3 regions of the Bacillus sp. 41-22 genome follow, and region 1 is predicted to be linked to each of the others. Evidence: predicted binding sites of a transcription regulator. Region 1 holds the regulator's gene; each other region holds the start of a gene.
The links. Region 1 encodes CtsR, which represses protease genes until heat stress. Its sites were predicted from a motif close to ATGGTCAATAAAGGTCAAACA; they were not measured.

Region 1 (3,284 bases):
TCGGGTAAGTTCCGACCCGCACGAAAGGTGTAACGATTTGGGCACTGTCTCAACCAGAGACTCGGTGAAATTATAGTACCTGTGAAGATGCAGGTTACCCGCGACAGGACGGAAAGACCCCGTGGAGCTTTACTGTAGCCTGATATTGAATTTTGGTACAGTTTGTACAGGATAGGCGGGAGCCATTGAAACCGGAGCGCTAGCTTCGGTGGAGGCGCTGGTGGGATACCGCCCTGACTGTATTGAAATTCTAACCTACGGGTCTTATCGACCCGGGAGACAGTGTCAGGTGGGCAGTTTGACTGGGGCGGTCGCCTCCTAAAGTGTAACGGAGGCGCCCAAAGGTTCCCTCAGAATGGTTGGAAATCATTCGTAGAGTGCAAAGGCATAAGGGAGCTTGACTGCGAGACCTACAAGTCGAGCAGGGACGAAAGTCGGGCTTAGTGATCCGGTGGTTCCGCATGGAAGGGCCATCGCTCAACGGATAAAAGCTACCCCGGGGATAACAGGCTTATCTCCCCCAAGAGTCCACATCGACGGGGAGGTTTGGCACCTCGATGTCGGCTCATCGCATCCTGGGGCTGTAGTCGGTCCCAAGGGTTGGGCTGTTCGCCCATTAAAGCGGTACGCGAGCTGGGTTCAGAACGTCGTGAGACAGTTCGGTCCCTATCCGTCGTGGGCGCAGGAAATTTGAGAGGAGCTGTCCTTAGTACGAGAGGACCGGGATGGACGCACCGCTGGTGTACCAGTTGTTCTGCCAAGGGCATAGCTGGGTAGCTATGTGCGGAAGGGATAAGTGCTGAAAGCATCTAAGCATGAAGCCCCCCTCAAGATGAGATTTCCCATAGCGTAAGCTAGTAAGATCCCTGAAAGATGATCAGGTTGATAGGTTCGAGGTGGAAGCATGGTGACATGTGGAGCTGACGAATACTAATAGATCGAGGACTTAACCATATAATATGAAGCAAATGTTATCTAGTTTTGAAGGAATATACCTTCATAGTTTGGTGATGATGGCAGAGAGGTCACACCCGTTCCCATACCGAACACGGAAGTTAAGCTCTCTAGCGCCGATGGTAGTTGGGACCTTGTCCCTGTGAGAGTAGGACGTCGCCAAGCAAGATAAAAACACAAGTCTTTTGACTTGTGTTTTTTTGTGTTTCTTTTTACAATTCATAGTAATTTAAAAAATCTTTACTTAAAGAATCGTCCTTTTGATTAAAGACAGGGAAATGTGGCTAGGATAGTGAATAAGCAAAAGAGTTGCAAATTTTTTTAATACGTATATAATTAAAGTCAAAGATAGTCAAAGTCAATAAAGGTGGCGGATAAATGAGAAATATATCTGATATCATTGAGAAATATCTAAAGCAAGTTATTGACTTAAGCAATAATAATGCGATTGAAATCAAGAGGAATGAGGTCGCTGATCGATTCGATTGTGTGCCGTCTCAAATCAACTATGTAATCAATACCCGTTTTACGTTAGAAAGAGGATTTGTAGTAGAAAGTAAACGAGGTGGAGGAGGTTACATTCGCATTATAAAAGTCAAACTGCATGATGATATAGACATTATTGATCAAATGCTTCATATGATTGATCATAGCGTTGCACAAGGAAATGCTGAAAGTATGATTATACGTTTAATAGAAGAAGGAATTATAACAAATCGTGAAGCTAAACTTATGTTAAGCGTACTAGATCGTTCTGTATTATTAATGGATGTTCCTTCTCGAGATGAACTTAGGGCTCGAATATTATGCGCAATGTTAAGAACACTGAAATATAAATAAATATAACTTTTGTTAAGAATGATAGCTAAGATAATGCAGTTTAATATTGTAGGGATTTTGAAAGATGACATGTGCTTTTACTAAATGGATTAAGGAAAGAGAACAATCTAGTAATGTATGAAAAGTATCATGAGATAGATCGTTCCTGTTGTAAAGGTGGGGGATAGCGATGACTTGTCAAAACTGTAATATAAGACCAGCAACTTTACATTATACAAAAGTAATCAACGGAAAAAAGGCGGAAGTTCATCTTTGCGAGCAATGTGCAGAACAAAGTGGCTATACGTCTTTCTTTCAATCACCGCAGTCTAATTTTTCATTCCATGACCTATTAGCCGGATTATTGCATAGTGAACCAGTAATGTTTGAAGAAGGGCAAGATGCATTTTCAAATACAAATATATCAAGATGTCCGAATTGTAAGATGACATATGAACAATTTACAAAAGTGGGACGCTTTGGATGTGCTTCTTGTTACGATACATTTAAGGGGCATTTAAAACCATTGTTAAAACGACTTCACGGTGGGCATACGGATCATTGTGGAAAAATTCCTGAACGTATAGAAGGAAATATCTACTTAAAGAAAGAATTAGATGAACTAAAACTCAATCTGAAACAATATGTACAGAAAGAGGAATTTGAGAAAGCGGCTGAAGTACGAGATAAAATTCGAGGTCTTGTAAATCAGCTTAGTGAGCATAGAGAGGGGGAATAGTTCTATGTCACTGGACAGAATCATGAATGAAGCGATTAGTCCATGGATGAAGGGAGATGGCCCTGATTCTGATATTGTTTTAAGTAGTCGAATTCGTTTGGCTCGTAATTTTAAAAAATATCAATTCTCTACTATGCAAAACGAGGAAGAAGCTAAGCAGATTCATGAGTTATTTAAGAAGAAGTTTATAAAAAAACCTGTAGAACCTTTTGGGGAGTTTGAACTATTAAAAATGAATGAATTAAATCCTCTTCAAAGGAGAGTTTTAGTTGAGAAGCATTTAATTAGTCCAAATCTTGCAGGAACAGAATACGGAGCATGCCTACTATCAGAAAGTGAACATATAAGTATCATGCTTAATGAAGAGGATCATGTTAGGATTCAGTGCCTATTTTCAGGCTTACAGTTATCAGAGGCGCTTCAAAGTGCCAATCAAATAGATAATTGGATCGAGGAGCAGGTTGAATATGCTTTTGATGAATCGCTTGGATATATTACGAGTTGTCCCACTAACGTCGGTACAGGATTAAGGGCTTCGGTAATGATTCATTTGCCGGGACTGGTTTTAACGAAAAGAATTAACCGTATTATACAAGTAATTCAAAAATTAGGGTTAGTAGTAAGAGGAATATACGGTGAAGGTAGCGAAGCGTTAGGTAATATATTTCAAGTGTCAAATCAAATGACACTAGGGAAATCAGAAGAAGATATTATTGCAGATTTAAAGAGTGTCATTCAACAAATCATCCATCAAGAAAAAACGGCTAGAGAA
Region 2 (3,284 bases), 1.1 Mb from region 1:
TTTATTATGTGCACCCATCTCTTCCGCTTCTTTTAACTCTTTTTCGATAGCTGGAATTTTCCCGTGGCGAAGCTCAGCTGCTTTATTTAAATCGTAATTTCCTTCTGCTTCTTCTAACTCACGGCGCAAGCGCTCTAAATGTTCACGTAAGTCACGCACTTTATGAATGTCTTCTTTTTCTTTCTCCCATTTCGCTCTCATACTACTTGCAACTTCTTTTAAATCCGATAATTCACGTTGCAATGTTTTTAGGCGCTCTTGACTACCTAAGTCCTTTTCTTTCCCAAGAGCAGCTTCTTCAATTTCCAGCTGCATAATGCGGCGCGTTACTTCATCTAGTTCTGTTGGCATAGAATCAATTTCTGTTCGAATTGTTGCACAAGCTTCATCAACAAGATCAATTGCTTTATCGGGCAAGAAACGATCCGAAATATATCGATCTGATAAAACAGATGCCGCTACAATCGCGCGATCATGAATATTTACACCGTGATAAATTTCAAAACGCTCTTTTAAACCACGTAAAATGGAAATTGTATCCTCAACAGTTGGCTCTTCTGCTAACACTTGTTGGAAACGTCTTTCTAACGCTGGATCTTTCTCAATATATTTACGGTATTCATCTAATGTCGTTGCCCCGATACAATGCAGTTCACCACGCGCTAGCATTGGTTTTAACATATTTCCCGCATCCATCGCTCCTTCTGTTTTACCAGCGCCGACGATTGTATGAAGTTCATCAATGAATAATAAAATGCGACCTTCACTCTTTTTAATTTCATTTAATACAGCTTGCAGACGTTCTTCAAACTCACCGCGGAATTTTGCTCCGGCCACAAGTGCACTCATATCTAAAGCGAAAATTGTTCTATCTTTTAATCCTTCTGGGACATCTTTTTTCACAATACGCTGCGCTAATCCTTCAACGATTGCTGTTTTACCAACACCTGGCTCTCCGATTAAAACGGGGTTATTTTTCGTTTTGCGTGAAAGAATGCGGATCACGCGGCGAATTTCACTATCTCTGCCAATTACAGGATCAATTTTCCCCGCTCTTACTTCAGCCACTAAATCACGGCCATATTTTTCTAACGCTTCATAAGTTGCTTCTGGATTTTGACTAGTCACTCTTTGATTCCCCCGAACTGTCATTAAAGACTGTAATAAGTTATCTTTCGTAATATAAAATTTTGCGAATAATTGATTTATATCGCCTTTTTCTTCAGAAAAAGCAAGTAATACATGTTCGATTGAAATGTAGTCATCTCGCAATTTCTCCGCTTCTTTTCCTGCTCTTACAAGCAGTTGTTGCAAAGCACCTGTTACATATAATTTCCCTGCCTCTGCCCCGCTTCCAGTTACAGAAGGCTTCTTCTTAATTAAACTTTCTACACCTTGCTTTAACGCTTCTATATCGACATTCATTTTTTGAAAAATACGTACTGTTAATCCGTCTTGCTGCTCTAATAACGTAAGCAATAGATGAACAGTATCTACTTCTTGATGATGATGAGATACCGCTAAAGATTGAGCACTCATAATCGCTTCCTGTGTTTTCGTTGTCATTTGATTTAAGTCCATCTTTACAGCCCTCCAAATGTTTGACTTTCTTTGACCTTTGATTTGATTATACGCCAACTGACTTTTTTATACAATAATTTTGCTTATGTAGTTCAAACTTATTATTGGAAAAAGAAAAAAGTAACATTCATTTTCCTAATCAAAAAAGCCGCAATAACGATTGCGGCTTCTGTTACGGTTTTCTTTTATATGTCCACTGACGGTTATGATTCGTGTTATCTGGAAACTTTTCACCGGCAGTTAATTGTACCATTTGCGGATTTTTCACCATACTTCCCGTTTCACCAATTTCTACGTAAATGCCATCATTTGGCGCCTTTTGCCCTGAACGAAACCTGCGATTTTGTCCCATTTCCATTCTCCTTCCATGACGTCTTGCCTCATTAGTATATCCATTTTAAAAGAAAGCTTTTCTGTCATGTTTAGGAAACAAGTACTACGGTTTACCCATGTACATATATATAATTACACAAGCTTAAGCAGGAATTATTGGCATATTTGTTGAAAAAAAAGAAACCAACCTACTTTAGGCCAGTTTCAAAGGAGAGTCAAACATATACGAGAAGATTACATGTTCATTATAAGTCGCATCATTCAAACAATGTAACCCTTTTCACAAATTGTACATAATGAAAGAAACATTGTTTGAACTTTCTAAAAAGATATTGACTTTTCCTAATTTCCAACGAGAAATAGTAGACACCACAGCGCTTCGCGACGTAAGATGGATATATAGTGAAACTTTCATCTACAGTAGTTTCACCCAGTCTAACCTCTTATTTCTGCATATAAAAAACGGAAATACAGATAGAATCAAAAAATTTATTATAAGAGGTGAAATTATGAACAAACAACATTTAATCGCATTAGACTTAGACGGAACTTTATTAACAGACAACAAAATAATTTCTCCAAGAACGAAAAACACAATTGCAAAAGCAAAAGAACAAGGACATATTGTCGTTATTTCAACAGGGCGTCCATTCCGCGCTAGTTACGATTATTATAAAGAACTTAGCCTTAACACACCAATCGTAAACTTTAATGGAGCTTACGTGCATCACCCTCTTGATTCAAGTTGGGGAACACATCACTCTCCTCTTGAACTTTCAACAGCGCAAGAAATCGTCCGAGCTTGCTTTGATTTCGGCGTGAAAAATGTCTATGCTGAAGTCATCGATGATGTGTATGTCCGTGAAATTGATGAAGATAAAAAACATATTTTTGAATTCGGTTCTCCAAAGATTTTCACAGGAGATTTATTAAATATTTTAAACGACCATCCAACTTGCTTATTAATCGATGCACATGACGAGCATTCTGCTGCAATTCGCCAACATTTAACAGATATGCATGCTGAAGTCATCGACCATAGAAAATGGGGTGCGCCTTGGCCAATTATTGAAATTGTAAAAAGCGGATTAAATAAAGCTGTCGGATTACAAAAAATTTCAGGCCATTATAATATTCCTAAAGAGCGAATTATCGCTTTTGGTGATGAGGATAACGACTTTGAAATGATCGAATTTGCTGGTCATGGAATCGCAATGGGTAATGCGATTCCTGAATTAAAATCACTTGCAAATCATACGACATTAACGAATGAAGAAGATGGTATCGCTCTATATTTAGAAGAGGTTCTTGGATTGTAATCTAAAAATTCCCTGCTTATAGTTTCTCGCCAAACGCTCATACTATTATTA
Region 3 (3,284 bases), 460 kb from region 1:
GAGTTAGGTGAGATGGTATCCGGGGGGAAAATTAGTAAATCGGGTATTAATCATCGTTTGCGTAAAATCGATGAAATTGCAGAGAAATTACGCGCGGGGGAAACAGTAGCAAAAAAATAAAAGGTTAAAGGGGAAATGGAGCTGTGGTTCAAAAACTGGTTAAAGTGGCATTAAAAAACGGCTTACAAGCACGTCCGGCTGCGTTGTTTGTACAAGAGGCAAATCGCTTTCATGCGGATATCTTCATCGAGAAAGATGGAAAGACAGTGAATGCAAAGAGCATAATGGGGATTATGAGCTTAGCAATCGGAACTGGTAGCATGATTACAATCACAACAGAAGGTTCAGATGCAGAAGAGGCTTTGGAAGCATTAACTGCATATGTACAATAAAGGGTTATCGCGAATGTGCGATAGCTTTTTTTATTTTTCTGTTTGTGGGGTGCGTGGTTGGTGTGGTAACGAATGATCGGTGGGTATATAGCTGGTTCGCGCTTGTCGGAAATTGTCGGTAAGTCGATAAGTTGTGGTCGATAAAATTGAAAAATCACCGATATATTGGATTAGATACTAGGTGGGGTATGTGATACCCTTGTACATAATAAAAAAGCGCCCTGTAGTAGGGCGCTTCCGCTTTTAAGTATTAACGATTTGTAAAGATCTTATCGATTAAGCCGTATTCTAGAGCTCTTTCTGCTGTCATGAAGTTGTCGCGATCTGTGTCGCGTTGTAGAACTTCAAGTGGTTGACCTGTGCGGTCAGCAAGAATTTGGTTTAATTTTTCACGTAAGAATAGGATACGTTTTGCAGCGATTTCGATTTCAGTCGCTTGACCTTGTGCACCGCCAAGTGGTTGGTGAATCATTACTTCACTGTTAGGAAGAGCGAAACGTTTTCCTTTTTCACCTGCTGCAAGTAAGAATGCACCCATAGATGCAGCCATACCGATACAGATTGTTGATACTTGTGGTTTAATAAACTGCATTGTATCGTAAATTGCCATACCAGCTGTGATAGAACCACCAGGGCTGTTGATGTAAATGTGAATATCTTTTTCTGGATCTTGAGATTCCAAGAATAAAAGCTGGGAAACGATTGAGTTTGCTACATTGTCATCAATTGCGCTACCAAGCATAATGATGCGATCCTTTAATAGTCGAGAGTAAATATCGTAAGCGCGTTCTCCACGATTTGTTTGTTCAATTACTGTAGGAATTAAATTCATCTGTTATTTCCTCCTTTAAAAGCTTTCTTAGTCTTATAATACAATTATGGTCAATGAAGGTCAAACGAAACCACTTTAAATCAAAAAATATGTAGTTGTATCATGATTTATTCGCTATGTTTTTAAAATTCCCTGCTTATGTATCTTCAACATCATAACCGAATTACATAAATTTAAACGTGATTAATGGTGTGGAAAAGGCAAAAGAACGCCTTTTGTATAGAAGCGTTCTTTCATTTTTTATTCTTTTAACAGATAGGTTACTTTATTTAAGATTTTCTCGATTTGTTTTGCGTTTTTACTATACATATCACTCGCTGATTTTGATTTCGTTTCTAAAGAGAATAATTCAAGATCAGCATTGCATTTCTTTAAGGATGCTAATAATAAAGGCTTGTTTTGAGGAGAAGGCATTTGGAGTTTATCATTATAGATGTCGATAGTAAGTTGTCCGTATGAATCAACTTGACCAAGAAAGACATTTTCAATGACAACACCGAGTTTTTCTAGCTCAGAATGTAACCAAGCGCGATTATGTCCGCTAGCAGAAAGAGGTTCATCTAGTACATTTCCATCCATAATAACAGTTTGCGGTTCTTTTTCGTTTGGCACTTTTAGGCTGATATCTTTTGCTGTAAGTGGTTGGCGATCTTTCTTTAATAATACATTTAATTCACCGCTCGGTTCTAGTACAGCAAATTCAACATCAGCTACGCTGAACGCATTTTTTCCTCTGAGAAGCTCAAGTAATTCATCACTTGTATACTTTTCTTTCTTTAAATTATCTTCAAGTATTTTGCCGTCTTTTATTAATACGGTAGATTTTCCTTCAAAAAAATCTCGAGCTGTTTTGTTCTTTAAAGAGAGGATTCCAGTGAAAAAAGGTACCACAGCGAAAATGAGTATCGCAAAGACGCCGTGGAAAAATTTTGAATCAAGCCCTGTAGATACTTGGGCAGCGATGTCACCGATTGTCATTCCGGCTATGTATTCAAAAAAGGAGAGCTGAGAGATTTGTCTTTTTCCTAACCATTTCGTAATAGCGAATAAAATAATTAATATGAATACAGAGCGAAGAATGACAAGTGTCCATTCCGGCAGGTGAGACATAGTCATTTCCTCCAGTCTACTTAAAACCCTTTATATTGAGGTTCTTCACGTTCTAATACTGAAACCCTATTCTGTAAATCAGCGATGGTGCTGTCCATTTCTAACATACATTCATGAAATACACGTTTTGATTCCGCGTCCTGTGAATTTAGTGAAAGGGAGCTTAAACTTGCTTGAGCGCCCCTTACACTGGCAAGGCAGGTTTTAACGCTAGCGATAACTGTCATACGAACACCTTATCCTTTCGGTTTGAATAGCAATGCTCCAATGAAGCCGAAAATAATGGCAGCTGATACACCAGCACTCGTTACTTTAAACATGCCGGTAATAACGCCGACGATGCCATGTTTGGCTGCTTCCTCCATCGCGCCATGAACGAGGGCATTACCGAAACTTGTAATAGGTACAGTTGCCCCAGCGCCTGCAAAGTCGATTAATGGTTCATACAGATTGAATCCATCTAATATAGCTCCAGCAACAACGAGTGTTGCCATCGTATGAGCGGGGGTTAGTTTGCCGACATCAAACATAAGCTGTCCGATTACGCATATGAGTCCACCAATGACGAAAGCCCAGAAAAAAATCATTGCGTTGCACCTCCAAATTCAATCGAAACAGCGTGAGCGATACACGGAATCGTTTCTTCTTGTTGGAATGTAAGTGGAGATAGTAAAGCGCCTGTCGCAACGACAAGTATTTTTTTGAATTCTCCTCTTTTCATTCGGTTTAATAAATGTCCGTATACGACTGTTGCTGAACAGCCTGGACCACTTCCACCAGCTATGACAGGTTGACCTTCTCTATAAATGATGATTCCGCAATCTTGAAATTGCTCGCTCTTTACCTTTGTTCCATGTTTATGTAGTAGGTCGTAAGCGATTTCGCGACCGACATGTCCAAGGTCACCTGTTACGATTAAGTCGTAATAAGAGGCGTCAATTTGTCGTTCG

Region 2: a site for CtsR is predicted at 1,599-1,619, ahead of clpB (ATP-dependent chaperone ClpB). Genes of this name have one in related genera too.
Region 3: a site for CtsR is predicted at 1,271-1,291, ahead of clpP (ATP-dependent Clp endopeptidase proteolytic subunit ClpP). Genes of this name have one in related genera too.

What each region holds. Positions count from the first base shown of each region.
Region 1 is NZ_CP084035.1:91,584-94,867, forward strand. It holds rRNA gene LCF45_RS00500 (23S ribosomal RNA) at 1-954, shown strand, start outside; rRNA gene rrf (5S ribosomal RNA) at 1,004-1,119, shown strand; gene ctsR (transcriptional regulator CtsR) at 1,333-1,794, shown strand; gene LCF45_RS00515 (protein-arginine kinase activator protein McsA) at 1,964-2,512, shown strand; gene LCF45_RS00520 (protein-arginine kinase McsB) at 2,517-3,284, shown strand, end outside.
Region 2 is NZ_CP084035.1:1,178,263-1,181,546, reverse strand. It holds gene clpB (ATP-dependent chaperone ClpB) at 1-1,581, opposite strand, end outside; gene LCF45_RS05995 (YjzC family protein) at 1,754-1,933, opposite strand; gene LCF45_RS05990 (Cof-type HAD-IIB family hydrolase) at 2,424-3,233, shown strand.
Region 3 is NZ_CP084035.1:4,890,227-4,893,510, reverse strand. It holds gene whiA (DNA-binding protein WhiA) at 1-120, shown strand, start outside; gene LCF45_RS25280 (HPr family phosphocarrier protein) at 144-392, shown strand; gene clpP (ATP-dependent Clp endopeptidase proteolytic subunit ClpP) at 643-1,224, opposite strand; gene LCF45_RS25270 (DUF421 domain-containing protein) at 1,465-2,334, opposite strand; gene LCF45_RS25265 (DUF1657 domain-containing protein) at 2,355-2,561, opposite strand; gene spoVAE (stage V sporulation protein AE) at 2,571-2,921, opposite strand; gene spoVAD (stage V sporulation protein AD) at 2,918-3,284, opposite strand, start outside.